Regions from separate parts of the Paenibacillus sp. JNUCC 34 genome, predicted to be linked through region 3. Evidence: predicted binding sites of a transcription regulator. Region 3 holds the regulator's gene; each other region holds the start of a gene.

Region 1 (10,296 bases), 170 kb from region 3:
CGTTCAACTTGGTCATTTCAAACGGTTTTCGGTGAAATGAGAAATTGGCTGCCATGACGTGGGTGGAAATATCTTCATGCATTGGTGAGTCCCCTTCTAACAATAAAAAAATAATGACCAGATTGTTCATGTTTTGATCATATAATTCATTTTAAATGAAAACGTTTCGGAATACCATGGTACTTAGATTGCCCGAGCATATCCACACTCAAGGAGTGACACCGATGAACAAGATGAAGGCAGGCATAATCGGATGTGGGAATATCAGTGGCATCTACTTTAAAAATTTAAAGGAAAGTTCTTTGGTTGAGGTGGTTGCATGCGCTGATCTAGTTCCCGAGCGTGCAAAGGAGCGTGCTGATGAATTCAACATCACAAACGTATACAGCGTAGAGGAAATGCTCGCTCAACCAGAGATCGAATTGATTGTCAATTTAACTATCCCGGCCAGCCACGCCAATGTTGATATTGCCGCATTGGAATCCGGCAAGCATGTATATAGCGAGAAACCTCTTGCTATTACACTTGAGGAAGGGCGCCGGGTGCTGAATCTGGCAGACAAAAAGGGACTACGGGCGGGATGCGCACCCGATACTTTCCTTGGATCAACCGTCCAGACGGCAAAAGCGGCAATCGATTCAGGTCTGATTGGAAGACCAATTGCAGCGACCGCCTTTAACATGGGTCTTGGACCCGAAGCTTGGCATCATAACCCTGAGTTCTTTTACGCTCCGGGCGGCGGACCAATGATGGACATGGGTCCGTATTATCTGGCAGCTATGGTTGAACTCTTGGGACCCGCACGCCGGGTTAGCGCGTCAGCCGGAATTCAAATTCCGGATCGTACCGTAGGATCAGGACCGAACAGCGGGAAGCCGATTACTGTTCAAACGCCTACACATCTGGCAGGTACGGTAGATTTCGAGAACGGCTCAATTTTGACCATGATAACCAGCTTTGACATCTTTGGCGGCTCCGGGCTGCCATGGATGGAAATCTACGGAACGCATGGGACGCTCAATCTCACAGATCCGAATTATTTTAACGGTGATGCTACATTACGCCGTATGGGATCAGAGGAGTGGGAATTGCTTAAGCCTGTGTTTGAATGCGGCAAGAACGAACGAGGTCTCGGCATTTATGACATGGTTGAGGCGATTGCGGACAACCGAGATCACCGGGCAAATGCTCGAATGGCTTATCACATTTTGGAAATTATGCAATCGTTCCAGCAGTCCTCTTTAGAAGGAAGGCATGTCGTTTTGCAGAGCACTTACCGTTTCGGCCAGCTGCCGGCTCCGCAGCAGACAGAGATGATCAACAACAGTATTTAACAACAACGTAACACCGATTATGGGAGAGGTGGAAACCGGATGTTAAATGTGGGATTGCAGCTTTATACGCTGAGAGATCAGCTGGAGAATGATTTTGAAGGAACGATCAGAGAGGTCGCACGCCTGGGCTATCAAGGTGTCGAGTTCCATCATTTTTATGGACGCACGGCAGAGCAGGTGAAAGCGCTTTTGGATGAAACGGGTCTGGAAGTAATCGGGACTCATGTGCCGTACATACGGCTTCAGGAAGCACTTGAGGAAGAACTCGCCTTCCATCAGGCTATCGGAAACCAATATATTATCGTGCCTTGGCTTGCTGACGAGGATCGGGGCAACTTGGAAAGCCTTGTTAACCATATCCGTATATTTAGTGAAGCTGCACAAAATAAAAGCATTTCCATTGCTTACCACAATCATGACTTCGAATTTGATAAGATGGAAGATGGACGTCCTTTTCTGTACGCCCTGTATGATGAAGTGCCGGCGTCCTTGCTCCAAGTGGAGCTTGATACCTGCTGGGTACATTATGCCGGGTACGTTCCATCCGAAGTCATTGCGAAATATGCAGGAAGACTTCCACTCGTTCACCTGAAAGACGTTCGCAGACAGGAAGACGGATCCCCGATGACTGTGGAGCTGGGTGAAGGAGAAGTGGATTTGGCCGCTGTTGTAAAGGCATCCGATGAGGCAGGAGCACAGTGGGTTATTGTGGAGCAGGACTTCTGTCAGAATCCGCCGATGGACAGCATTGCCACAAGTATGGAATGGTTGAAAAAACATGCCCTTGAAGGAGGAAATGTACGTGTCTAAGACGTTAAAGATCGGGATCATCGGATGCGGCGGTATTGCCAACGGCAAACATATGCCGAGCCTCAAGAAGCAAAAGCAAGTCGAAATGGTAGCTTTCTGCGACATTATTCCGGAGCGTGCGGAAAAAGCGGCTGCGGAGTTTGGTGCAGAGGGCGCGAAAGTATATACCGATTTCCGGGAACTGCTTAAAGACGGAAGTCTGGATGTAATCCATGTATGTACGCCGAATGATTCCCATGCTGAGATTACTGTTGCCTCACTCGATGCCGGGAAGCATGTTATGTGTGAAAAGCCGATGGCTAAAACAACTGCCCAAGCAAAAGAAATGCTGGAAGCTGCGAAGCGTACCGGGAAAAAGCTGACGATCGGTTACCAGAACCGTTTCCGTAACGACAGCCTGTACTTGAAGGAAATGTGTGATAATGGCGAGCTGGGAGACATTTACTACGGTAAAGCACTGGCTATCCGTCGCCGTGCTGTTCCGACGTGGGGTGTATTCCTTGACGAGGAGAAGCAGGGTGGAGGACCGTTGATCGATATCGGTACTCACGCGCTTGATTTAACCCTGTGGCTGATGGATAATTACAAGCCGAAAAGTGTTATGGGGTCTACGTTCCACAAGCTGGGTCAACGTGAGAACGCAGCGAATGCATTCGGACCATGGGATCCCAAAGAGTTCAAAGTGGAAGATTCCGCATTCGGATTCATCACTATGGACAATGGGGCAACCATTGTATTGGAATCTAGCTGGGCTCTTAACGTGATCGAAACAGGTGAAGCGAAAACCGTATTGGCTGGCACCGAAGGTGGGGCTGATATGAAGGAAGGCCTGCGGATTAACGGAGAGAAAATGAGCAGACTGTATGAAACGAACATAGACCTTGGTGCAGGTGGCGTTGCATTTTACAGTGGTTCTGCCGAATCCGACTCAGACCGCGAAGCCAGATTGTGGGTCGAGGCGGTTCTGGAAGATAAAGAGCCGGTGGTGAAGCCGGAGCAAGCTTTTGTCGTAACTCAAATTCTTGAAGCTATCTATGAGTCTGCTAAAAGTGGTAAAGCAGTTTATTTTGAAGACTAAGTCTTTGAAGATATAATACAAACAAGCAATGTACTAAACATTGAATCAGGAGGGGTACCTATGAAACTGGGAGTATTTATGGTGCTGTTGAGTGGTCGTAAATTGGAGGATGCACTCGATTATGTCGTTTCAAAAGGTCTAAAAGCAGTGGAAATCGGTACAGGAGGTTTCCCCGGAAACGCACACTGTAATCCGGCAGAACTGTTGGAAAACGAAGCGGCTTTAAAGAATTTCAAAAATGCGGTTGAATCCCGAGGTCTTATTATTAGTGCTTTGAGCTGTCACGGTAACCCGCTGCATCCGCAAAAACAGATCGCGAAGGAATATCATGACGTTTATGTAAAAACGGTTGAACTGGCTGAAAAGCTTGAAGTTCCGGTTGTAAATACCTTCTCGGGCTGCCCGGGAGACCATGAGGATGCGAAATATCCCAACTGGCCTGTAGCACCTTGGCCAAATGATTTCCAGGAAATTTTAAATTGGCAGTGGGAGAATAAAGTCATTCCGTATTGGAGTGAATGGGGTAAATATGCAGCTGATCGCGGCGTGAAGATCGGACTGGAGCTTCACGGTGGATTTTCTGTTCATACACCTGCAACATTGCTTCGTCTGCGCGAAGCGGCAGGAGAAGTCATCGGTGCGAACCTAGACCCGAGCCATATGTGGTGGCAGGGCATCGATCCGGTGCAAGCGATTCAAATTTTGGGACGTGAAGGCGCGATTCACCATTTCCATGCAAAAGATACGGTAATCGATCCAGTAAACGTGAATAAATACGGTCTGACAGATATGCAGTCATACACTAATATGATGGATCGCGCTTGGCAATTCCGTAGCGTAGGTTACGGTCATGATCTGAAAGACTGGGCCGATATGATGAGTGCTCTGCGTCTTGTTGGATATGATTATGTAGTAAGTATTGAGCATGAAGATGGTCTGATGTCTGTTGAGGAAGGCTTCTCCAAAGCCGTTCAAAACCTGCAGCAAGTGCTGATCGAAGAACCGCTTGGCGATATGTGGTGGGTGTAAACCGCGTAAAATATGCGGATTTGTAATCAACTAGGGGGAAACAGCAACATGTTAAACGTAACCATTTGGAACGAGTTCGTTCACGAGAATATTCATGATGAGGTTAAACGGGTGTATCCGGAAGGCATCCACATGGCCTTGGCTGAAGGTTTGAACAGTCCGGAGTTTACCATTAGGACAGCAACGCTGGATCAGCCGGAGCATGGTTTAACCGATGAAGTTTTGAACTCGACCGATGTGCTGCTGTGGTGGGGTCACATGGCTCATGACCGTGTGGATGACGAGATTGTAAGCAAGGTCGTAAAACGGGTGCAGGAAGGCATGGGGTTGGTTGTGCTTCATTCCGGGCACTTCTCCAAACCGTTTAAAGCGCTGATGGGAACGAGCTGCGATTTGAAATGGCGTGAGGTGGGAGAACAAGAAATTTTGTGGTCTGTCAATCCTTCACATCCAATTGCAGCAGGAGTGAACAGCCAAATCATTCTTGAACAAGAAGAGATGTATGGTGAATTTTTCGATATCCCTACACCGGATGAGCTGATATTTATTAGCAACTTTGCGGGTGGGGAAGTATTCCGGAGCGGTTGTACTTTTAAGCGCGGACAAGGAAATATTTTTTACTTCCGCCCAGGTCATGAGACATATCCGACATACTACAATCCCGAAATTTTAAAAGTCATTTCCAACGGAATCAGATGGGCAGCAGCTAATTCTTATGCAGTTAAACCTGTATTCGGAAACAGCCAGCCTGTTCGTCCGCTTGGCGCTCTTGTGTAATAAACATCATAAACGGCTGCCGACTTTCGGCAGTCGTTTTTTTAGGTATGGGAAAGTATGCACTTCTTGGAGTTTGCTTTCCTATATCGCAATTTTCTTTTGGGTATTTTCAATATGGACTTATTCCCTCTATTCCGTTCAGCAGATATAATGTATAATAGAAAATTGTCCCAAGTTATTGAGTCTGATCTCGAAATATTGGCTCAAATGACCAAGCAATAAATCACCATTTTGAAGTTAAAACAGGCAAGTGGTTTTCAGTTCCATAAAAATATGCTAAAATTTAAATGTACTAACTTATTGTAAGTTTTATGTATTACGGCAACTATTGTGACTCTGTAAAGAGGTGAAATGATATGGAAGTTAAAAATCTCTGTTTATGCCCCCGTTTCGAGTCTGCTTTCGCCTTCCTTGGAAAGCGCTGGAATGGACTAATTATCCAGACACTGATGAGTGGTCCGAAACGCTTTAAGGATATCTCAAACTTCATTCCGTCTATGAGCGACAAGATGCTGTCCGAACGAATGAAGGATTTGGAAAGCGAAGGAATACTAATCAGACATGTATACCCCGAGACGCCGGTTCGTATTGAGTACGAGCTGACTGAAAAGGGTAAAGCCTTGCAGCCTGTTATGGAACAGATTTCGAACTGGGCGGAACAATGGGCAGAAGTAAAATGAAATATCCTTAGCGTTAGCCCTGGTGCAAGGCAGATTTGCTTTAACCAGGGTTTTTGCCGTCGATTGAAGCGGACTTGCACCAGAATCAGTCAAATATAGTATAATTGGAAAAATAGCCCTAAAGCACTTAAGGAGGCGAGCCTTTATGAAAAATTCGGTTAAACTACCGCACATTCATTATGGACAAGAGGAAGCCGCCGAGCTTGAGAGGGCTTCGATAAGAGTGCAGCATATTTATGACAAAACCCAGGATCTTTTGGACCGCTATATGCCGGATTCCTTGTGGACTGCAATGACTGGAATGAGCCGCAACCTGAAGGAACCCGAGCTTTGGGAGGGGGATCTGGAAAGTGGAATATTTCAAAAATGGGTCAAGAGCCCGAAGGGCTGGAAATGTATTGGATGTGAAAGATACAGTCACCCTTCGGTAATTTCGGAAACACCGACACAAGTGGAGGGAGAGTCATCTTTTGAAACAGGAGATGGGGCTGGCCGCACGTTTCACGACAAAGGGCTTCCAGGCAGATTGCTGCAGATGGTGATCTGGTCACAATTTGAGGAAATTAGACTGTTCCAACCGTTTCTTGGGGATGAGCCGTTTTTTACCGAGGAAGAGATGGAGGTCATTTCAGATTATTTTGTCCCTACTTATATAAGTCCTGTCCCCTTGAAAGAAAGGGGGAAAGACTTCAAGACAATTCAAACAAGAATTCCTCTGTATCAGGAGCGAATATCTGCACCCTCTCTTGTGATGCAGTCAGAAGGCGCCAGCGTCTCCGGAAATTGGATGACGGGGGTTGATCTGAGTGCTAAAGGTTTTTCTGGCCTCCGTCCCTATTTGAAGATTCCTAAGGGTGGCCGTACTTACATGAAAGCTTTGATCGTATAGGCACCAATAAAGGAGACAGCATAAGCTGTCTTTTTTTTTGTGCAATTGTTAAAAATGGTGTGAAAATATTCACAATTGGAGTGAATTCAATCACAATAACAATTAAATTTTAAATGTATAATGACCGTATAAGATCAATGAAATGGAAATGAATGCAATAAAACGATCGAATTTAAACACGAGATGGCTTGCTAACAGTGAAATCAAGTGGGTTGGATTGACCTTTTAAGGAGGAAAAGATCATGACTGGCAAGAACAAACAAAAGCTAGTGGTCATAGGTAACGGCATGGCGGGTATTAGCACGGTAGAGCAAATCATAAAATTAGGTGGCGCTTATGACATTACCGTATTCGGCAGTGAGCCACACCCCAACTATAATCGGATCATGCTGTCTTACGTTCTGGAAGGTAGTAAAACGTTAGATGATATTGTACTGAATGATTGGAATTGGTACAAAGATAATGATATCACACTTCATACGGGAACAACGGTCACCAAGATTGACGAGGAGAACAAGGTTGTTGTAGCCGAGAATGGTCTTACAGTTCCGTATGACCGTGTTATTATTGCTACAGGTTCTAATCCGTTTATTTTGCCCGTGCCTGGAAGCGATAAAGAGGGTGTTGTGGGATTCCGTGACATCGCAGATTGCAACCAGATGCTTACGGCTGCTAAAGAGCACAAGAAAGCCGCGGTGATCGGCGGAGGTCTTCTCGGCCTTGAAGCTGCAAAGGGACTCGTTAATCTCGGCATGGATGTCACGGTTGTCCACTTGATGAATGACCTCATGGAACGCCAGCTTGATCACAATGCATCGGCTATGTTGCAAGCTGAGCTGGAGCGTCAAGGCATCAAGTTTGCCATGGGCAAGCAGACCGTAGCGTTACTGGGTGGAGATCGGGTAACGGGGCTGCGATTTAATGATGGAACTGAACTGGAAGCCGGTTTTGTTGTCATGGCTGTTGGTATTAAACCGAATGTAGACGTAGCTAAGGCGAGTGGGATTGAAGTTAATCGCGGTATTGTGGTCGATGACTATTTGCAGACTTCCATGGAGAATGTATATGCCGTTGGGGAATGTGATGAGCATCGGGGTGTATGCTACGGTCTTGTGGCTCCGTTGTTTGAGCAGGGTATGGTGCTTGCAAAGCATTTATGCGGAGTGGAAACCCTACCATATGAAGGTTCGGTTGTATCGACCAAACTGAAAATCAGTGGCGTGGATGTCTTCTCGGCCGGTGAATTTATTGAAGGTCCGGAACATACTGTCATTGCTTCTAAAGATGAGTGGAAAAAAACATATAAGAAAATTTTGCTGAAGAACAACGTGATTGTCGGCGCTGTTTTATTCGGAGATGTGACCGAGTCGGCGGCTCTGCAAAAACTGATCAAGCAAGAAGCGCAGATGACAGAAGAGATCTATGGTACGGTCATGGGAACGGGCTGCTGTGGGGGAGGCGACAAAAAAGGAGCCTCGGTTGAAAGTATGGCTGATGAAGAAATTGTTTGCGGCTGTAACGGGGTGACAAAGAAAACGATTGTAGATGCGGTAACGATTCAAGGACTGACCACGGTGGACGAAATCAAGGCGTGCACAGGAGCTACTCGCTCATGCGGCGGATGCAAGCCGGTTGTCGAACAGATCCTGCAATACGTGCTTGGTGATGGTTTTAAAAGTGCTGCGAAGCAAGGGATTTGTGGATGTACCCCATTCAGTCGTGACGAGATCGTAGCTGAGATCCGTGCCAAAGGACTAAAAACAACCGGTGAAGTTATGAATGTGCTGGAGTGGAGCCAGTCTGAAGGCTGCTCGAAATGTCGTCCTGCAATCAACTACTATCTCGGCATGATTTATCCGGAAACCTATGAGGACGAGAAGGAATCGCGTTTCGTTAATGAGCGGATGAATGCTAATATCCAGAAGGACGGCACATACACTGTTGTTCCACGAATGTATGGCGGAGTGACAACACCGGAAGATTTGAAGAAAATTGCGGACGTCTCGCTTAAATATGATGTCAAAGTCGTAAAGGTGACCGGTGGACAGCGTCTGGATCTTATCGGTGTGAAAAAGGAAGATCTGCCGAAGGTTTGGGAAGAACTCGATATGCCGTCGGGTTATGCTTACGCCAAATCGCTTCGTACCGTTAAGACATGTGTAGGCTCGACATTTTGCCGGTTTGGTACACAAGATTCGATGGGTATAGGAGCATTGCTGGAGAAAAAATTCGAGAGACTGGATCTTCCTGCTAAGTTTAAAATGGCTGTGAATGGCTGTCCGCGTAACTGTGCCGAATCTTGCACGAAGGATATCGGCATTGTCGGGAATGACGGAGGCTGGGAAATATTCATTGGCGGTAACGGAGGAATCAAGGCACGTATCGCAGACGCATTTTGCAAGGTGAAAACCGATGAGGAGTTATTTGAAATATGCGGTGCGGTTATCCAATATTACCGAGAAACAGGTAAATATTTGGAAAGAACCTCCGAATGGGTGGAACGTGTAGGTCTGGACAACATCAAGAAAACCATTCTTGAAGACCATGAAGAGCGCAAGGCTTTGGTGGAAAGAATCGAGGTCGCGCTACGGCAGGTCGAGGAACCATGGAAGAAAGTGCTGAATGATAAACAAGTGCTTGCAGCCATGTTTCAGGATACTAATCTCGCAGGGGCGGATAAATAGAGTAAAGGAGACCAAAACATGACGATGATAGGCGAGTATATTGATGTTGGAAAAAAGGATGAGTTTATGATGCGTATTGGAAAAGTTGTGGTAATCAGGAATGAAGAGATTGCCGTTTTCCACACATCGGATGGTCGTTTGTTTGCTCTGGAGAATAAAAGCCCACATCCGAAAGGTGGCCCATTGGCTGAAGGGATTGTATCTGGTCAGTATCTATATGATCCGCTTTACGACTGGAGAATTGACTTGGAAAGCGGTGAGGTGCAAGCGCCCGATAGTGGTCAGGTCCGGACTTACCCAGTCCGGTTAGAGGGAGATGTGGTACAAATCGCCGTATAGGGGAAATCAGCTGATCAGCTGTATAATACCAAGTACAGAGAAAACCATAACAGGAGGTACCCCTATGTTCACACAGGGAGTGGAAAGCATCATTGAGGCGGCCGTCAAAAAGAAAGAACATATGAACGCCAGTATGATCCGATACTTCGTTTCGGCTTTGCTGGCCGGCGCTTATGTTGGAATTGGAATCATTCTTATCTTTAAGCTGGGGGCGCCGTTTGCAGCTGCAGGCTCACCGTTTCAGACTTTGGTGATGGGAGCTTCTTTCGGAATTGCACTGACACTGGTCGTTTTTGCCGGAGCAGAACTGTTTACCGGTAACAATATGTTTTTTACGATGAGCACTCTTGCTGGACGAACATCCGTGGGAGACACATTGAAAAACTGGGTGATCGTATTTCTCGGCAATCTGGGCGGAGCTGTACTGCTCAGTCTGCTGATATGGGGTACAGGCATATTTAAGGCTATTCCATCAGATCATGTAATCTTTACGGCGGCAGCCAACAAAATGAATGCGCCTTTTATGGAATTATTCTTCCGTGGTATATTGTGTAACTGGCTTGTTTGTCTTGCCTTGTGGATGGGAACCCGTGCAAAAGAAGAAACAGCCAAACTCATTCTCATCTGGTGGTGTCTGTTTGCTTTCATAGCTACGGGTTATGAGCACAGTGTAGCG
Region 2 (10,296 bases), 2.3 Mb from region 3:
GAATGCTGGCTGGCATGCTTCGGGAAGGCAAGAAAGGCGGTGTTTCGCTCGGGATGCTGCTGGGTGCAACGATATTGTCTATTTACTTCAACAAGCCAAACGAAGTGCTGCTCTCCACTTGGGAAACCTGTATAGCGATCGGGATGTTCTTGGTTACACCTAAAGGTGTGATGCAGGCGATTGGCAAGTATGTGCCTGGTACGCAGGACCATACGAAGTCACAGCATGAGTATGCGAAGCGGGTCCGAGATCTGACTGCAGATCGGGTAACCCAATTCTCTAAGGTATTCCGCCAGCTGTCGCAAAGCTTCGGGCAGACAACGGGAACGATGCAGCCTCCCGGCAAACAGACGGAGGAAATAAATCATTTCATGGATGCGGTGGCGGATGGAACATGCTCGTCCTGCTTTAAGCGGAACCACTGCTGGGATGCGAAATTTTATCAGACCTATAAATATATGACCGATATGATGACAACTATAGAAGAGAATCCAGATCTGGAGGCCAAGGATCTGCCACCGGTGTGGGATAAGATATGTGCCAAAAAAGAAGAAGTGCTAGGTGTTCTCAAGCAACAGTATCACCTATACCAACATGATATGCAGTGGAAGCGTCAAATATTCGACAGCCGTCATCTGGTTGCGGAACAGCTATCTGGCGTGTCGCAAGTGATGGAGGACTTGGCACGAGAGATCAAACGGGAAAGTCAGACGATGTATATCCAGGAAGAACAGATTCGTGAAGCGCTGCAGCATCTTGGCCTATCCATTCAAGGCATTGATATTATCAGTTTGGATTCTGGTCACGTGGAGATAGAAATCATTCATGCGTATACCCGGGGATATGATGAGTGCCGGAAGATTATCGCTCCGCTTCTCTCGGATATCATCGGTGAGCATATTGCCGTTGTGGAAGAAACGATGACTCATCCGCGTGATGGGCTCGCGACCGTGCGGTTTGGTTCGGCCAAAACGTTTGAGATTACGACAGGTGTGGCCGCTGCAGCCAAAGGTGGAGATTTGCTGTCGGGAGACAGTTTCAGTACGGTTGAGCTTGGCAATGGCACCTTTGCAGTGGCGCTGAGTGATGGAATGGGGAATGGAGAAAGAGCTAGAATGGAAAGCAGCTCGGCACTTAATATTTTGGAACAGCTGCTGCAGTCGGGAATGGATGAGAAACTTGCGATCAAATCGGTCAATTCGATTCTGATGCTGCGTTCGCCAGATGAAATTTATGCAACGGTGGATATGGCACTGATTGATCAATATTCGGCCCAGACTATTTTTATGAAGATAGGTTCAACACCGAGTTTTATTAAACGGGGCAATGAAGTCATTCCTGTTACCGCAAGCAACCTGCCGATCGGCATTATTCAGGATATTGAGGTGGATCTTGTGTCCTTGCAGCTCCAGGCGGAGGATGTGCTCATTATGATGACGGACGGCATTTATGATGCGCCGGGTTACGCGGTAAACAAGGAGCTTTGGATGAAGCGGATCATTCAGGAAGTGAACAGCTCAGACCCTCAAGAAATAGCAGATTGCTTGCTGGAAAAGGTGATACGGTATCAGCAAAATCAGATTCACGATGATATGACGGTTGTGGTTGGTCGTGTGGATCACTTCCACCCTGAGTGGGCCAACGTTCACGTGCCGGGTTTTGCACGGATGGAGCGGCCCCGCACGGTAAGCTGATAAAGTGAACTAAAGATCTATGAACCTTTCGTCTATTCTTTCAATTTATCGTTTGAACTCTATAAAAATGGGAATGATAGAGACGAGGACGATAGTTTAATGAAGTGACGGGGAGGTAGCAGGGAAATGAAACAAATATTGCTCATCACGGACGGTTGCTCCAATGTCGGCCCGAGCCCGATTATGGCAGCAGCGCATGCGCTGCAAGAAGGGATTACGGTCAATGTTGTCGGTGTGCTTGATTATGGAACGATAGGCGAGCTGGGCGGATTTGAAATTCAAGAGATTGCGAAAGCCGGGGGAGGCATTCACCGGATTGTTGGAACCCCGCAGCTTGCCAGAACGATGCAAATGATGACCCGTAAAACGGTAGTTCAAACGATACAGCAGGCGGTTAATAAAGAAATACAGCAAATTTTAGGAGGGGGTGCTCTTGAGGATCTTCCGCCTGATAAACGTTCCCAGGTGGTTGAAGTAGTGGACGAACTCGCCGAGACCTCGCCTCTTCAGGTTGCTCTTCTGATTGATACAAGTGCAAGTATGAAACCTAAGCTCGGTGCAGTTGAAGAAGCGATCCGAGATCTAATGCTCAGTTTAAAAGCACGTGCGGGTTCCAGCCAACTGGCGGTATTTCACTTTCCCGGACGCGGGAGCGGTGAAGATGTCGTCAAAGATGTCGATTGGACTACCGATCTGGACGGGGCAAGAGGATTGTTCCATCGGCTGCAGATGAAGGGCGCCACTCCGACGGGGCCGGCACTGCTAAAGGTGATTGATTATTACCGATATGGTACACTAGAAGGTAATCAATCATGGCAGGGTGATTCCGGCCAAGAGGAAGGGATGCTCGGTGACTACGTTGTCTAATCCTGGTTATCCGCCGGGAACCGTAATTACAGGGAAATGGCGGAAGAAAAGGTACATCGTGGAACGGATGTTAGGCAAAGGGGCAAACGGCCGAGTCTATCTGGTGCAGCGGCCCGGACGTACGGAGCGCTATGCCTTAAAAATAGGTTACGATACACTTGATCTTCAGTCGGAGATCAATGTGTTGAACACGTTGAAAGAGAAGATGTCTGATCATTATTTGGTAGAAGCTGATGATCATCAGGATAGCAGCGGAGACGTTCCTTTTTACGTAATGCGTTACATCGAGGGAAGCCAGCTCCAGCGTTTTATACGCTCCCGGGGAAGAGAATGGCTTGGTCTTGTTGGGCTCAAGCTGCTCGAGAAGCTCACTGTACTACATAGGTCTGGCTATATTTTTGGAGATCTCAAGCCTGAGAATGTCATGGTTTCGGATTACGGTCAGGTGGAATTGATTGATTATGGCGGTGTCAGTGCGATCGGCCGTAGTGTGAAGCAGTTTACGGAATGGTACGATCGCGGATACTGGAATGCCGGAAGCCGAACCGGCGATGAGGCCTATGACCTGTTCTCGTTTGCCGTGATGTGTATCCAGCTATTGGATGAAGAGGTCCTTAGGACGGCCTCCGCACAGCTACCCCAGATCCGCAGTGTTGCGGATCTTCAGGCAGCACTGCGAAAGAGCCCGCAGTTCAAGCCATATGCCGGCTGGCTGAGCAAAGCTCTCGCGGGCGGGTTCGCAGATTCACGAGAAGCGGTGAACCTTTGGAAAAGTACCGTATATTCTCCATCCCGGTGGGAAAGTGGACATGGGAAGACACCGCTGTGGCTCAAAAATTCTTTTGTCATGTCACTGATTATCTTAGCCTGCGCTGTTTATTTGTTCCTTCGAACTTAAATGGAAGTCTCATGGAACCTGTGATATGCAGCCTGTTTACCGGCATAAAAAGGGGACAATGAAATTGGAGCAGGATTATTTGAAATCATTAGTTGAACGTGTTGAGGACGTGGCAACCGAGAAGCAGCTGTGGGATCTAGGAGACACAATCATTGTGGCTGTTTCCGGCGGTCCGGATTCGGTGGCTCTATTGCACGTTCTCCATGAGATTTCAAGTCGGCGTACACCGCTTAAGCTAATCTGCGCCCATGTACATCACGGATTCCGTCAGGAATCTGACGACGAGGCAGTCATGGTTCAAAGGCTCGCCGAAAGTTTGGGCATCCCTGTGGAAACAGCTTATATTGATGTGCCGGCCTATATGAAATCAACCGGAAAAGGCGGCCAGGAAGCGGCGCGTGACAAACGGTACGAATTCCTGTTTAAAACGGCAAGGAAATATGGGGCGAGATCCATTGCACTGGCCCATCATGCAGACGATCAGGCAGAGACGGTACTCATGCGTCTGCTGCGGGGAACCGGACCATCGGGTCTGGCAGGCATGAAAATCAAAAGATCCCAAAAAAATGTGGAACTGATCCGTCCGTTTCTTCGTATTAATAAAACGGACCTAATTGAGTTATGTGATCAATGTGGTTACTCCTATGCAATTGATTATAGCAACATGCTGACCAAATACCGCCGCAATGCAGTTCGACTGGAAGTATTTCCTTTCTTGGAGCAGTACAACACGCAGATCTCATCTTCCCTTAACCAGTTAGCTGAAGTGACTGGCGAGGAAGATGACTACATGGAGCTTGCTGCTGAGGATGCTTACCGCTCCCTTGTTAGGGAGATCGATGGAAGGACGTCTTTTGACGCACCTTCCTTTTTGGGCTTACATGTCGCTTTACAACGGCGTTTGATTAAACTAATATTAAATTATCTGTCGGCAGACCAGGAAAATACGGATTTCGTTAAGATTGAAACGGTCCGCCAAGGAATTTTGCAGGATCGCCGGACCAATTGGCGACTGGATTTAGGGGGAGGATTGACCTGTATCCGTGAATACGGAGAGGTAAGCTTTTGCCCTAAGCCGCTTGCAGGACAGGGGAAGTACATATATCAATTGAATTCCCCCGATGGACCGGATCTGGTTCTGCCGGAAATCGGTAAAATTTTAAAGCTTGCACTTGTGGATGGAGAGAAAATGAGGGATGGCATAAAGTTGGCTTCAGGAGAAGCTTCCTTTGATGCGGATCAGCTACTTTTCCCTTTAACCGTACGCTGCAGGCAGCCCGGAGACAAGATGAAGGTCATGGGATTAAACGGCAGCAAAAAGGTGAAAGATATTCTCATTGATGAGAAAATCCCTCCTTCTGTACGTTCCACGATCCCCATGGTGTGCGATGGCTCAGGTAGCATCGTATGGATTCCGGGTGTAAGACGCTCTGTTCACGCTGCCGTTGGGCGGCATACAACATGTATTCTCCGCATGGAACTCGTGAATGCGGAGAAAGCGTAAAATGGGAATGGCCCGTTTTACACTTTCATAGTATAAACACGTAGGAGGTTCGCTCAGTTGCAGAATGACATTCAGGAAGTGCTCATCACCGAAGAAGAAATACAGGCTAAGATTAAGGAATTAGGGGAAAAACTCAGCGCAGAATATGAGGGACGCGATCCTTTGGTGATTTGTGTTCTCAAAGGTGCGTTTATTTTTATGGCAGATTTGGTTAAAAACATTACGGTACCGATGAAACTGGATTTCATGGCGGTGTCGAGTTACGGTGCTTCTACGAAATCATCTGGTGTAGTTAAAATTATTAAAGACCTGGATGAATCCGTTGAAGGCAGAGACGTACTGATTGTCGAAGATATTATCGACAGCGGTCTGACGCTCAGCTACCTGATCGACCTGCTCGAGAACCGTAAAGCCAAGTCGATTGCTGTGGTGACTCTGTTTGATAAACCGGCACGCCGGACTGTAGACTTGCAGGCAGACTATGCCGGGTTTGTTCTTCCGGATGCGTTTGTCGTAGGATATGGACTCGATTATGCCGAGCATTACCGGAACCTCCCCTACATCGGGATTTTGAAACCGGAAATCTACAGCAACTAAATACTACGCCGGATCACGGATCACTGCTCCATCCCGCATTGTTGAGATGGTCAGACAGGCTGTGGTAAAATATCTTATGTGTCTTTGAGAGGAGGTAGGGGATGAATCGGTTCATCCGGAATTCTGGTTTTTATTTGATTCTATTTTTAGTCGTGGTGGGCATTGTTCAATTCGTTACCAATGGTAACGAAGTAGCCGATACCCCTAGGTATGATCAACTGCGGCAGGAAATTAAGGCCAACAACATAAAAGAAATGACGGCTCAATTTGATGGTTATGCTTATCTTGTGACCGGTAAATATAATACGCCTGTGGGCGAGAAGAAATTAGAGAACTTCTCGACCTATATCCCGGCTACGGATGCTGCGATGGAAGAACTCGTTGCGGCGAGTGATCATAACAAAGACATCCAATTTACCGTTAAGAAAATGGAAGGTCAGAGCATTTGGCTGACATTGTTATCTTCTTTTATTCCGCTCGTGATTATGTTTGTTCTGTTCTTCTTCCTGTTTAACCAGGCACAGGGCGGCGGCGGCAAGGTAATGAACTTTGGTAAGAGCAAAGCCCGTCTATATAATGAAGAGAAGAAGAAGATTACGTTTGAGGATGTAGCGGGAGCGGATGAGGAGAAGCAGGAGCTTATTGAAGTTGTCGACTTCCTGAAAGATCCGCGGAAGTTTAACACAGTAGGTGCCCGTATTCCTAAAGGTGTACTTCTCGTGGGCCCTCCGGGTACCGGTAAGACCCTCCTTGCTCGTGCAGTCGCAGGCGAAGCAGGAGTGCCATTCTTCAGTATATCGGGTTCTGACTTCGTCGAAATGTTCGTCGGTGTCGGTGCATCCCGTGTTCGTGACTTGTTTGAGAATGCGAAGAAAAATGCGCCTTGTATCATCTTTATTGACGAGATTGATGCGGTTGGTCGTCAGCGTGGTGCCGGACTTGGTGGCGGACATGACGAGCGTGAGCAGACACTCAACCAATTGCTCGTTGAAATGGACGGATTCGGAGCTAACGAAGGAATCATTATCGTAGCTGCGACGAACCGCCCGGATATTCTCGACCCAGCGTTGCTTCGTCCAGGTCGTTTTGACCGTCAGATTACGGTTGATCGTCCGGATGTGAAGGGCCGTGAAGCGGTATTGAAAGTACACGCACGTAACAAGCCGATGACGAATGATGTTAAACTGGACATCATTGCGAAACGGACTACCGGATTTACCGGTGCTGATCTGGAGAACCTCTTGAACGAAGCGGCATTGCTTGCTGCACGCCGTAACCGGAAAGACATCTCCATGCGTGAGGTGGATGAAGCGATTGACCGCGTTATCGTAGGTACGGAGAAACGCAGCCGCGTTATCAGTGACCGTGAGAAACGTATTGTGGCATATCACGAAGCAGGTCATACCATTGTCGGTTACTTCCTTGAGCATGCCGACATGGTGCATAAAGTAACGATCATTCCGCGCGGACGCGCTGGTGGATATGTTATTATGATGCCGAAGGAAGACCGTATGCTTGTAACGAAACAAGAGCTTCTGGACCGCGTTACCGGTTTGCTTGGCGGCCGTGTAGCGGAAGAGCTGTTCATCGGAGAAATTGGAACCGGTGCTTACAGTGACTTCCAGCAGGCAACAGGCATTATCCGAAGCATGATTGTGGAATACGGTATGAGTGAGAAACTCGGACCGATGCAGTTCGGAACGTCGCAAGGTCAAGTGTTCCTGGGCCGTGACATCGGGCATGAGCAGAACTACAGTGACCAGATCGCTTACGAAATTGATCAGGAAATGCAGCGCTTCATTAATGATTGTTATGAGAAATGTAAGCAGGTGCTCACTGAGCATTCCAAGGAAGTTCACTTAATTGCCAATACACTCCTTGAAGAAGAGACTCTGGAGCTTGAGCAGATCAAGCAATTGATCGAAACAGGTGCACTGAGTGGAAAAGATTCAGGAGAAGGCGGTCAAGGACCATCCGAGAACGGAGAGCCTGTTATCGACAACGTTGGTGATATTCGCGTCCGGATCCAAGGCAAAGAAGAAGGCGAACGTCCGACTTCTGGCGAAGAGATCCAGAACAGTCCGATGGACCATCAGGATTCTGAACGTAAAGATCCAGATGGCAAAACACCTCCGGGTGATTCGGACAACGGTAGCGGTAGATTATCATAATAAAAGCGGTAAAAACACCGCATGACGAATAAAAACAAAGAACCGGAGAACGATCATTCGTTTTCCGGTTCTTTTTGTGCTTCTTGTCACATTGACAGTCTTTCGAACCTTGTGTACATTAGGTGATAAACAAAAGGTGCTTCCTTTCACAAGGGGATAAGAGCATCTTGAAGCACTGGTTCACCAGCGGTCATGTAGGCCGTAAATACACAAGGGGAGAGGGTCGCTCGTGGAAGCTTTGGCGCTGGAGCGTAAAGCGGAACAAAACCGTGAATTGCGCGAACGATTAATGCAGTTGAAGAAAGAACGCAATGCCATTATTTTGGCGCATTATTATCAGCGGGATGAGATACAGGAGGTTGCGGATTTCCGGGGAGACTCTTTCTTGCTTGCCCAAAAGGCAGCACAGACGGATGCGGATGTCATCGTATTTTGCGGTGTTCATTTCATGGGAGAAAGTGCGAAAATTCTTGCACCGAACAAAACGGTTATTATACCCGATGAGCGTGCGGGATGCCCCATGGCGGATATGGTCAACGTCGATGGACTGCGTAAGCTGAAGGCACAGCACCCAAACGCCAAGGTCGTTACATACATTAACTCATCCGCGGAAATCAAGGCCGAGACAGACATCTGCTGCACGTCTTCTAATGCCGTAAAGGTCATCCAATCCGTTGATTCTGATGAAATTATTTGGGTTCCTGACAAAAACCTAGGACACTATGTTCAGCAGCATACCGACAAGAAACTCATTATTTGGGAAGGCTACTGCAACACACACGACATGTTGACCGTTAAAGATGTTGTGGAGATGAAAGCCAAATACCCGAATGCTGAATTTGTCGTTCATCCGGAATGCCGTCCAGAAGTCGTTGCAATGGGCGATTTTGTGGGCAGCACCACCGCTATACTGGAATACTGCAGGCAATCCTCCTGTAAGGAGTTTATTATAGGCACCGAAGATGGAACCGGATATCAGCTCCGTCTGGATAGTCCGAACAAATCGTTCCATTTTGCGACCAAGTTTCTTGTGTGTCCTAACATGAAAGTAAATAATCTTAAAAAGTTGGTCAAATGTCTGGAGACGATGAAACCTCAAATCTATGTGCCGCCGGTTGTCGCGGAAAAAGCCAGAACTTCATTAGAGCGCATGTTACAAGTTAAGTAGCATGCGCTACTCTTCGCTAAAGACAGGTGAGTCACGTGATACCGCAATATTTGATCGATTTTGATCTGCAGGATTTGCCGGTAGTAGAGACGGACGTAATTGTGGTCGGTTCCGGTATTGCCGGATTATACACAGCGATTGAAGGAAGCACTGACCGCAAAGTTCTGCTGATCACCAAGAAAACACTGATGGAGAGCAACACTCGCTATGCCCAGGGTGGTATTGCTGCTGTGACCGCAGAGGATGATTCTCCGGCGTATCATCGGCAGGATACCTTGTTGGCTGGGGCCGGGCTTTGTTCTTCTACTGCTGTAGATGTACTGGTCAATGAAGGTCCGGCCGGTGTTCAGGAGCTGATCCGGTTAGGTACTACGTTTGATGTGGAGGACGGGGTAATTGCTCTAACCAAGGAGGGGGCACATAGTCACCGGCGCATTCTACATGCGAACGGGGATGCGACAGGTTATGAAATTGTTCGTGCACTTTCCAAGCAGGTCGAACATCTTCCTAATGTGACCGTGTGGGATGATCATTTTGTTATTGACCTCGTTACTCAGGAGAACGAGTGCCTGGGTGCTCTGGTGCAAATGCCGGATGGCAGCCGTGTATTTGTGCGGGGCCAGGCGACGGTGTTATGCTCCGGTGGTGCAGGGCAGCTGTATCGTTACACAACGAATCCGGAGGTAGCCACAGCAGATGGAGTTGCTATGGCTTATCGTGCCGGGGCCGAGATCAGGGATATGGAATTCATTCAATTTCATCCGACGGCGCTCAGCTATCCAGGCGCACCAAGATTTTTAATCTCGGAGGCAGTTCGGGGTGAGGGTGCGTATCTACGTAATATCAAAGGCGAACGTTTTATGGACCGATATCATGAACTGCTCGAACTTGCTCCACGAGACATCGTTGCCCGGGCCATTGTCAGTGAAATGGAAGAGACAAGGTCGACGTTTGTCTATCTCGATATAACGCATGAATCGCGGGAGATGGTGAAGCACCGCTTTCCGACCATATATGAAACGTGTATGCGTTATGGACTTGATTTGACCACAGATTGGATTCCCGTGTCCCCTGCAGCGCATTATATGATGGGGGGCGTCAAGACTGGCTTGCACGGTGAGAGCAGTATTTCCCGGTTATTTGCTTGTGGGGAAGTATCGTCCACCGGCGTACATGGTGCCAATCGGCTGGCGAGTAACTCTCTGTCTGAGGCACTAGTATATGGGCGGAGGATTGTGGATCAGATAAGACAGCTTCCGGAGACTCCTGCGGAGCTAGTACGGCTGTCTTTCAGCTGGCAGCGTAAGGAAGCGCCGTCCCAGGCGATTGTTGAACGCCGATTGAAACTGCAGAAAGTTATGGTTCGGTATGCCGGCCTACGTCGCAGTAAGGATACC
Region 3 (10,296 bases):
ATCAACCAGTGTGAATCCGTTCATGTCGAAGAAATCCTGAATCGCCCGGATAATTTCCGCACGAATGACCATAATAGCACGCTGTTTCTGCGTACGTAGCCATAAATGGCGGTGATCCATCAAATAATCGACACCATGCTCTTTCGGTGTAATCGGATAATTTTCAGTCAGATGGATGATTTCAACACCTGTAACCGTCATTTCATAACCGGATTGGCTACGGGGCTCTTCACGGATAATACCCGTTACATACAAAGAACTTTCTTGCGTCAGACTCTTTGCATCATCCCATACCTGCTCCGGTACTTCGCTTTTTACCACGACGCCCTGAATATAGCCTGTCCCGTCGCGAAGCTGAAGAAACTGAATTTTCCCGCTAGAACGTTTGTTGTTAATCCAGCCGCCAATGGTTACCGTCTCCCCGACGTGCTGGCTGACTTGACGAATCACACATTTCGTGGTCATGCATTAATCTCTCCCTTAGCTACTCTTTACTGTTTGCCGCTTGTACGATGCGGTGAGTATCCCGTGCAATTACTAATTCCTCGTTGGTTGGGATAACGAGTACTTCCACTTTAGAATTTTTCGTGGAAATACGGCGCGGATCTCCAGAACGCACCTTGTTTAATTCCTCATCCAGCTCCACACCGAGGAAAGTCAGCTGTTCCAATACTTTTTGGCGCAGCACTGCAGAATTTTCACCCACACCGGCAGTAAACACAATGACGTCCACTCCGTTCATGGCTGCCGCGTAAGAACCAATATACTTGCGCACACGGTATTCATACATCTCAAAAGCGAGTGTAGAGTTCGGCTCGCCTTTTTCCATGCCTTCCGTAATTTCCCGCATGTCGCTGCTAATGCCGGAAATTGCAAGCAGTCCACTGTGCTTATTCAGCATCGAATTCACTTCATTGACTGTCAGTTCTTCCTTATTCATCACATAAGGCACGATAGCAGGGTCCAAGTCACCACTACGCGTACCCATCATCAATCCTTCAAGCGGTGTCATCCCCATCGATGTATCCAAGGATTCGCCGTTCTGAACTGCAGTGATGGAAGCACCGTTACCAATATGGCAAGTGATGATTTTCATATCTTCAATCGGAGTGTTCAGGAACTCGGCAGCCGCATGGCTCACGTACTCATGGGACGTTCCGTGAGCGCCATAACGGCGAACTTTATATTTATTATAAAGTACTCTTGGAATAGGGTACAGATAAGATTTTTCGGGCATGGTCTGATGGAATGCTGTATCAAATACGACAACTTGCGGAACACCTGGCATATTCGATTCAGCCGCTTTGATCCCCATCATGGATGCAGGGTTATGAAGTGGTGCAAGATCGAACAAGCGGCGAATTTCCGCCTTAGCCGGACCGTCAACTAGTGCCGACTCCTTGAAGATTTCACCACCGTGTACAACGCGATGGCCTACAGCCTGAATTTCGTCAATCGATGTAACAACACCGTGCTCCTTATGAGTCAGCATACCAAGCACTTTCCGGATTGCCGTTGTGTGCTCCAGAATTTCACTCACTTCCGTCACTTCCTGCTTGCCAGTCGGTTTGTGAGTCAGTATGGAGGAATCCATACCAATACGTTCTACAAGACCTTTTGCCAAAACGGATTCATCCGTCATGTTATATAACTGATATTTAAGCGAGGAACTGCCCGCGTTGATTACGAGAATATTCATATCCGGTCACCATCCTTGTCGTACTTGAAAAAGCCTTCTTCCGTCTTCACGCCGAGATGACCGGCACGAACCATCTTTTTAAGCACGATGGATGGACGGTATTTAAGCTCGCCAAATTCACGGAACATACGCTCCAAAGCTGCCAATACAGAATCAAGTCCGAAACGGTCAGCCATTTCAAGCGGGCCATACTGGAAGCTGTATCCGATTCTCATTGCATCGTCGATATCCTCTGCGGAAGCAACACCCTCTTGAAGGAGGTGCAGCGCTTCGTTGATCATAAGACAAATCATACGACTTGATACAAAACCTGGAGATTCGTAAACCATGATTCCTTTTTTATCCGAAATTTCCTCTACAAAACGCTTTGTCTCATTGAATGTGTTGTCAGAAGTTTTCAGACCACGGATAATTTCTACCAGATCAACTTTTGAAACTGGATGAATAAAGTGCATACCAATAACCCGCTCAGGGTACATCGTGGAACTTGCAAGCTCCGTCAAGCTAAGCGAGGAGGTGTTACTTGCTAATATAATATTGCTAGGACATACTTGGTCAAGCTGCGCGAACACCTGCTTCTTGGCTTCCAAGTCCTCCGTAATTGTCTCTATCACCATATCGCAGGCACTTAGTTCAGCAAAATGAGTTACTTTTTGAATACGGCCTAGAATAAGTTTCTTCTCCGCTTTCGTAATCCCCCATCTCTCGAGCTGCTTGTCGAGACTTGTCTCAATCATTCCGTATGAATATTCCAGTTTCTCGGGGGTTTTCTCTACCAGCATAACGTCGAGTCCTTTGGCTGCCAGCATTTCGGCAATGCCTTGTCCCATCGTCCCGCCGCCAACGACGCCGATTTTTTTGAAGTACATAGTTGTGCTCCACCCTTTCCTTATCTCTATACTCTATTGTACCCGTCTTTGTTGAAAAATACATTTAGAAAGGCACAAAGTATAATAATATCTTAGCACGACGAAAAAGTAAAAAAAAATAACCAGCATAACAATTTATGCTGGTAAAAGGGTATTTTCACGAAATTGACATCTGAATTGCTCGCCTGATAGTATTTCCTCTCTCATCAGGATATCAAGAGAGTTATCGAATATAGCACGACTTTGTTCTAACAGATGTTTCGTTCGGTTCATTAAGTCTTCCAAAATCAGATTATTCTCTCTCATCAGCTCTTCAGTGGTAACCATATTCATGTTAATAATACCCAAAGATGTCAATCCTGACTTCATCATCGTCTCAACAATATTGAGAGACTGCTCAAAGTCATTACTGGAGCCTGTACTGCGTCCGCCGTAATAAATTTCTTCGGCCGCTGCTCCTCCAAGAGCAATCATGATCTGCTCTTCTAGGAACGATTTGGTGTACAGATATTGCTCCTGCTGAGGGTTGTGGCGGACATAACCGAGCGCTTTCCCCCGCGGACTGAGAGCAACCTGCTTCACACTTCCAGGACGAACACGCTCAGCCATAATGGCATGTCCAAGCTCGTGAATCGCCACTCTCTTTTTCTCCTCGATGTTGGACTCACGGTCAGAACGCTCACCCATCATTACTTTATCGATTGCCATAGACAAGTGCCGCTGAGAGATTAATTCCTCATTTTCACGCATGGTGTAAATGGCAGCTTCATTCATGACACTTTCAAGCTGGGCACCTGAAAAACCGTATGCTTCCTCCGCAATTTTCTCCAAATCAACGTCCGCATCTAGTGGTTTATTACCCGCATGCAGATTTAAGATGTGTGCACGTCCTTTTTTGTCCGGAAGATCGACTTGAATATGGCGGTCAAACCGTCCAGGGCGAAGAAGCGCGCTATCAAGCATCTCTTTCCGGTTCGTTGCTGCGATAACGAGAATACGCGGTGCATCCGTTGTAAAGATACCGTCCATTTCAGTTAACAATTGGTTCAGTGTCTGATCATACTCCCGCTGCTGCCCGCCTTCACGCTTGCCGCCGATCACATCAATCTCATCGATAAAAATAATCGCGCTCTGCTTGTTTTCCTTGGCTGCACGGGTGCGAGCCTCTTTAAACAGGTCCCTGATACGGCCAGCACCGACACCTACATACATTTCAACAAATTCACTGCCCGATGCAGCAGCAAATACCGAGTTTGTGTAATGTGCTGCCGCTTTAGCCATCAGTGTCTTACCTGTCCCCGGAGGCCCTGTCAGCAAAATGCCTTTCAATGGGCGAATTCCGAATTTTTTGATCTCTTCATGACGAATTAGAAAATCAAGCGCCTCACGCAGCTCCTGCTTCGCGTTATCTTGCCCTCCGATTTCTTCAAAGGTCAGCTTTGCCATACTGCCCTTTTTCCGTTTGCGTTCACTACCTGCACCTACAGCTATTCCGCCCTTCATCTTGGCAATAAAGAAAAGAGATCCTACAAGCATAGCTGCAATGAGGATTGGAACAACATTCATACCAATGAATGCAAGGAATACGAACAGCACAGGGATGAAGCCAATCAATACTTCCTTGGACCACTTAGGCATGGTTCCACACCTCCATTTTGCCGGGTTGGCGTGGCAAAATTATGAACTTGCCTGACTTGCCGTCGGATAAACTTACATATACGTTCTGGTCATCAATTTGAGCATTTGCTTTCAAATTAGGTGAGTTTTTTGCCAGTTCATCCAAAGATATCTGTATATCGGTGTACTGCTTGTTATCCATCGCTTGGGCTACTGACAGCATAGCCTTCTCCCACCATTGGTCCAGCTGCTCGGACGAGTGATCTTCCACCTCAAGCTTCAATGTGCGTTTACCGACAACCGACTTGCCTTCCTTGTTTATATGTTCGACTAGACCCCGTAAATTCGTTTCGGGTGCTAAATCAAGCTTAAAAGTGACTGTATCCTGTGTAATATCTATTTGAGAGTTTTTCACTCCATCATACTGTGATACCACATTGGCCAGTGGATTCTGAAGAGCCATTTGTCGATACAGAAACCAACCGCCAAAAAGCACCGATGCCGATATTACGACCGTCAGAACGATAGGAACAATGCGTAATTTCAATGAAGTTTCCTCCTTGTTATATGATGTGTATAATTCGTATATCATATTTGATATAACAATTATGCGTATAGTAACACTACTTTCAACCTGCCTGTGGAATACAAATAAGAGTATATCACATCTTATATACCTTTTTCATTTAAGTCTGTGAAAATATTTAAAACTATTTTATCCAAATTTTACGTAAACGCTTACATAAAATCTTGTTATTTAACACTCCGCCTTTTGATGGAGTGTTAAATTTTGCTATTGATTTGGTAGAATAATGTCTTCACCGATCTGATTTCCATCCTGAAACCGATAAAACCTATATTTCGTCTCATTGTTCAGCTGGTATAACAGTTGCCATGCGTATTCTCCTTCATACATACCTAGAACAAGCCTTTCAATTACCGAACCAGGCAGGTCATTCTTAATCTGATTACGCATTTGAGCTTCCGACATTCCACCGCTCAGAGGTTCGCTGTGTACAGCTTTGGCTCCATCCAGTGGTTTTTTCTCTTCCGTAAACTTCACCCATACGACGATATCCTGGTTTTCCGTATCCTTACCGGTAACAACCCAGTAAATGCTCTCTTTATCCCATACCGATTTATAAGTTTTGTCTTTCTTCATCAAACCGCCATATTGCTGAGCCGCCTTGATAGCCGCGTTCTCTTCCGACCATTTACCAGACATTACATTTGAATAATAAATCTGAATAGACAGCAATATGAGCAGAAAACCGGAAATGCCAAGAAGTATCCACTTCGTTTTTTTCTTCAATCTGCGTTCCTCGCTCCCTTGTTATTCCCTAGAGGGTCAACAGCCGCTCGAACGCACTTTGGGCTTCACGGCGAATCTTTTCTTCATCCAATGTAAGGCAAACTCCGTTTTTGACGACCTGTTTACCATCTACCCAGACATGCTCCACGTCCTTGGCACTAGCTGAATAAACCGCATGCGAGATAAAGTCCGTATGAGGCAGAAAATGTGCCTGATCGGTATTTAACGCGATAAAGTCCGCTTTCATGCCGGGAGCCAACGTCCCAACACCGTCTAAGAATAATGATTTCGCTCCGTATTCTGTTCCCATACGCAGTGCTTCCACAGCAGGAACTGCTGTCGGATCACCACTAACACCCTTATGAATAAGAGCAGCCAGTCTCATTTCCTCAAACATATCCAAATTGTTGTTGCTCGCAGGACCATCCGTTCCCAGTGATACGGTAATTCCCGCTTTAAGCAGCTCCGGTACCCGGGCGACACCGCTTGCCAGCTTCAGGTTGCTTCCCGGATTGTGGGATATCGCTACCTTATGAGCCGCCAAAATCTCAATCTCTTCATCCGTTAAATGAACTGCATGCGCAACAAGCGCCGGACGTGAGAAGACGCCGAGCTTTTGAAGATGGGCTACTGGCCGTACCCCATAATCCCGAACATTCTGCTCGACTTCAGTAACTGTTTCCGACATATGGGTGTGAATCGGCAAGTCCAGATCGTGAGCAATCTGCACAAATTTTTCGATGTAATCCGGAGGACATGTGTAAGGCGCATGCGGCGAAATCATCGTCGTGATACGTCCATCAGCTTTACCGTGCCAGTCCTTAGCAAATGCTGTAGCCTCCCCCAGCTTGTGATTCTGAACATCTGGAGGACACAAACCGATTACACCGCGAGTAAGTACACCACGCATACCGGATTGCTCAGTTACGACTGCTACCTGATCCATATGATCATACATATCAAGGAAGGTCGTTGTACCGCCTTTCAGCATTTCGATCACAGACAGCGAGGTACCCCAATATACATCATCAGCCGTAAACTTCGCTTCCATCGGCCACATTTTCTCCTGAAGCCATACCTGAAGAGCCAGATCATCCCCGTATCCACGAAGAAGCGACATCGCCGTATGACCATGCGTATTCATTAGACCAGGCATGAAAAACAGATATGTGCCGTCGATAATCTCCGTATCTTCCTCAACCTTCGGCTGTTCTTCACCGATATAGGTAATGAGATCGTCTTCGATGACCATATATCCGCGCAGAACCGGCTTTTCATTCTGAAGTACAGCAAAGGTACCGTTTTTAATCATCCATTTACGCTTCGTCATGATCGCCATCTTCCTTTCCGTTATCTAAATAATAAGCCAGACTCTGCAAATCCGTCGTGAAATCAGCTGTATGAATCCGGATGTGCGGAGGAGCTTTCAAGATCGTTGGCGCAAAATTCAGAATCGCTTCAATACCGGATGAGATCAGTTTATCCGCTACATCTTGTGCTTCGACATCAGGAACGGTAATAATCCCGATCCGGATTCCGAACTCCTTAATAGTTGCCGTCAATTCTTCCATCGACTGAACGACTAAATTGTTGATTTTAGTGCCGACTTTTGGAGTATAAGCATCGAATATAGCTACAATCTTCATATTGTCTTTCAAAAAAGCGTTGTAGTTGGACAGAGCGTGTCCAAGATTACCAGCACCCACCAACACTACATTAATCTGCTGGTCCAGCTTAAGAATATGACGGATTTTCTCGATCAAATATGAGACGTCATAACCAATCCCTTTTCTGCCAAAATCGCCAAAATAGGCAAGATCCTTGCGGATTTGCGCCGGGTTTAGGTCGAGCTTCTGTCCAAGCTCCTGTGAGGACACCGTTGCAACCTCACGAAGATGAAGTTCGTTCAGGTAGCGCAAATATACGGGCAGTCTGCGAACCACGGCCTCCGAAATTTTATCCGATTTCATGCATGCTCCCCCTAATCATAAACTCAAAGTAATTATTTTCAATTCTTATTGTATTGCCTCGTCCCCATGAAGCCATTCCGCAATGCGGGGAACCATCTGCTCAGTCCGCATATGTTCCATTTTCGGGCCAGGCAGTGAATATAAAAAGTATTTTCCATAATAAGATTCAATCACACGGGTATCATAAACAATTACAATACCTTTGTCTTGAGCTGTTCGCACAAGACGCCCGAAACCCTGCTTAAAGCGAATAACCGCCTGAGGTACGGATAGTTTCATGAACGGATTTTTCTTTTGCTGCTGCAGTAGCTCGCTCTTCGCTTCAACAAGGGGATGGTTCGGCGGTTGAAACGGTAGCCTTACGATAGCCAGGCATGTCAACGCCTCACCCGGAATATCGACCCCTTCCCAGAATGAGCTTGTCCCAAGCAGCACCGATGCGCCGCTGTCCTGAAACCTTCGGATCAGCTTGGTTCGGCTTGATCCATCCATCCCTTGTCCGAGTACGGATATATCACTGGATGACAGAACTTCCTTAAGCGGATCATACACCTGGCGCAGCATACGGTACGAGGTAAACAATACCAGCATCCGTCCATGAGTCGCCTTAGCGGCATCTGCAAGTGATTGAACGAGTGTACTCACAAAGTTCTGATCCCCCACGGACCCCTTAACACTTGGGAAATCCCTTGGAATTAATAACAGTGCCTGCTCACGGTAATTAAACGGTGACGGAAGCTGCACGGTATTCAGCTGTCCCTGATCTGAAGCATCCTGCAGCCCAAGATTATCGATCATATACTGAAACGATTTATCTACAGATAGAGTTGCAGAAGTGAGGATGATACTACTTTTTTTATCGAAGAACAGCTCTTTCAACTGCGCGCTCACATCAACTGGCACGGCAAACATCTGCAGCGATTTACTACGGAAATTACCGTTCGCCTCCATCCAATAGACCACGCCTTCATCGTTCAGAGTCATGAAAAATTTCAGATTCTCCCGGTGCGCAGCCAAGTCCTTAAAGAGGCCATTAATATCGGTAATCAAACTGTCTGCACCATAATCATTCAGTTCTTCCCGAACCTCAGATGTTAGCATGTCTCCTTTGCGAACGACGTCTCCCAAGGTGACGTGAATCTGATTCTCTAACTCCGTCAAGCTTTCCCAGTCTTTTGGCTTCTTGGTTGGTGACAGTCGGAGTGTAAATTGTCCTGCATCCCCCGCAGAAGCATCTCCGCGTTCAGGAAGAAGTCCGAACAGAAGGTCGTTAAGCCGGTCCCAGCTCTCCTTGACAGTAATTAGATCAGGGTATAGCCGATCAATGACGCCCGTCCATTCCCCCGCCTTTTCGTGCGCCGACGTTTGAAGCAGTTGACGGAGTGCTGGCAACTGTCCATTGCGGCTATCCTTATAGAGACGTGTAAGGGTGTGTACCACCGTAAAATATTTCATATGGAGCCCGAGATGTTTACCCGCCACATCTTCCAAGTGATGAGCCTCGTCAATGACCAACCGCTCATACGACGGCAGTAGCTGATGATTTGCTTTTACATCGGTAAACAATTTGGAATGGTTCGTAATAACCACATCCGCAATACCCGCTTCATGCTTCGCACGGTGGTAGAAACACTTTCGGAACCATGGGCAAGCCCGTCCCAAACAAGAATCAGAATCGCTAGATACACTTTCCCAGAAGTCCCCACCACGACCACCAAGGTTCAGTTCCTCATCATCTCCGGTTTCAGTCTGGGTCAGCCATATGATCATTTGGGCTGCAATGATAATATCCTCTTTAGGTGTGTTGAAATCTCTTCTATTTATTTTATGTTCAAATTTTCTCAAACACAAATAATGCTGTCTCCCTTTGAAGACGGCGGCTTTAAATGGAAACGGGACTACCTTGGTGAGTAGCGGGATATCCCGTTCACGAAGCTGTTCCTGAAGGTTGATTGTATGCGTGCTAACCATTACCTTCTGCTCCTGTTTTACACTTTGGTATATGGAAGGAAGCAAATATCCAAGTGATTTCCCCGTACCGGTTCCAGCCTCAATCAGGAGATGCTTATCATCATCTAGTGCCTTCATGACTTCCTCAAACATAATGTCCTGAGCGTCCCGACTTTCATATTGAGGAAGTGTCTCACGTAAATTATTACGTACCTGGTTCATATACTGCTCAAAGGATAGCTCGGCTAGCGGATTATCCTCTTCCTCATCTCGCGCAGGTGCCATATCGGTCCAGTCCTCGATCGCCAGAGCAAATTGACGGAAATACGTGTAGTTGTCTGGATCCTGAATGGCCTGATTTTCCTTATCAGCCCGCATTCCATCGAAGAACCAGCTCAAATCACTGTCCTCATCCGCAAAAAGGTCGCTCAAACGCTGTATCGTAAGCAGTGGAAGCTGATCAAGCTCTTCCAGACATTTCAGAAGCACATAGGCGGTAGCAAGCGCATCGCTGTCCGCTTGGTGCGGACGGTCATGCTCTAAGCCGAAATAAGACGACACCATCCCCAGCTGATACGATGTCAGTGATGGAAAGCATATTTTCAAAAAATGTATCGTATCGAGTATCCGCCCGCTGAAAGGTAAATAACCACAACGGTCGAGTGCATTTTGCAAAAAATTAAAATCAAAGGCTACATTATGCCCCACAAGTACAACATCGTCGAGCATAGGTACCAGTTCCATCATCATCTCCTCAAGGGAAGGTGCAACAGCTACATCTTGATCCGAAATACCTGTCAAACCTGTAATAAACGGTGGAATCGGAATCCCGGGATTGACATAAGAGCCGTACACTCGGGAAATGCTGCGATCTTCATC

Evidence for each region. Region 3 encodes Rex, which represses fermentation and respiration genes when NADH is low (regulators of the CRP and FNR family bind a similar motif). Its sites were predicted from a motif close to TTGTGAAATATTTCACAA; they were not measured.
Region 1: a site for Rex is predicted at 6,655-6,672, ahead of nirB (nitrite reductase large subunit NirB). Genes of this name have one in related genera too.
Region 2: a site for Rex is predicted at 7,806-7,823, ahead of nadA (quinolinate synthase NadA). Genes of this name have one in related genera too.

Annotation. Positions count from the first base shown of each region.
Region 1 covers NZ_CM177770.1:3,889,252-3,899,547, reverse strand. Annotated here, with positions in the region: gene AC2TF5_RS18325 (AraC family transcriptional regulator) at 1-82, opposite strand, end outside; gene AC2TF5_RS18320 (Gfo/Idh/MocA family protein) at 225-1,334, shown strand; gene AC2TF5_RS18315 (sugar phosphate isomerase/epimerase family protein) at 1,374-2,144, shown strand; gene AC2TF5_RS18310 (Gfo/Idh/MocA family protein) at 2,137-3,222, shown strand; gene AC2TF5_RS18305 (sugar phosphate isomerase/epimerase family protein) at 3,283-4,251, shown strand; gene AC2TF5_RS18300 (ThuA domain-containing protein) at 4,300-5,028, shown strand; gene AC2TF5_RS18295 (winged helix-turn-helix transcriptional regulator) at 5,385-5,708, shown strand; gene AC2TF5_RS18290 (hypothetical protein) at 5,854-6,597, shown strand; gene nirB (nitrite reductase large subunit NirB) at 6,840-9,281, shown strand; gene nirD (nitrite reductase small subunit NirD) at 9,300-9,620, shown strand; gene AC2TF5_RS18275 (formate/nitrite transporter family protein) at 9,685-10,296, shown strand, end outside.
Region 2 covers NZ_CM177770.1:5,976,157-5,986,452, reverse strand. Annotated here, with positions in the region: gene spoIIE (stage II sporulation protein E) at 1-1,694, shown strand, start outside; gene AC2TF5_RS27620 (vWA domain-containing protein) at 1,821-2,561, shown strand; gene AC2TF5_RS27615 (serine/threonine protein kinase) at 2,545-3,459, shown strand; gene tilS (tRNA lysidine(34) synthetase TilS) at 3,518-4,963, shown strand; gene hpt (hypoxanthine phosphoribosyltransferase) at 5,021-5,560, shown strand; gene ftsH (ATP-dependent zinc metalloprotease FtsH) at 5,662-7,731, shown strand; gene nadA (quinolinate synthase NadA) at 7,961-8,899, shown strand; gene nadB (L-aspartate oxidase) at 8,935-10,296, shown strand, end outside.
Region 3 covers NZ_CM177770.1:3,714,616-3,724,911, forward strand. Annotated here, with positions in the region: gene asnS (asparagine--tRNA ligase) at 1-465, opposite strand, end outside; gene AC2TF5_RS17340 (acetate/propionate family kinase) at 485-1,699, opposite strand; gene AC2TF5_RS17345 (3-hydroxyacyl-CoA dehydrogenase family protein) at 1,696-2,568, opposite strand; gene AC2TF5_RS17350 (AAA family ATPase) at 2,704-4,206, opposite strand; gene AC2TF5_RS17355 (hypothetical protein) at 4,199-4,732, opposite strand; gene AC2TF5_RS17360 (cell wall elongation regulator TseB-like domain-containing protein) at 4,979-5,497, opposite strand; gene AC2TF5_RS17365 (amidohydrolase) at 5,526-6,827, opposite strand; gene AC2TF5_RS17370 (redox-sensing transcriptional repressor Rex) at 6,814-7,467, opposite strand; gene dinG (ATP-dependent DNA helicase DinG) at 7,513-10,296, opposite strand, start outside.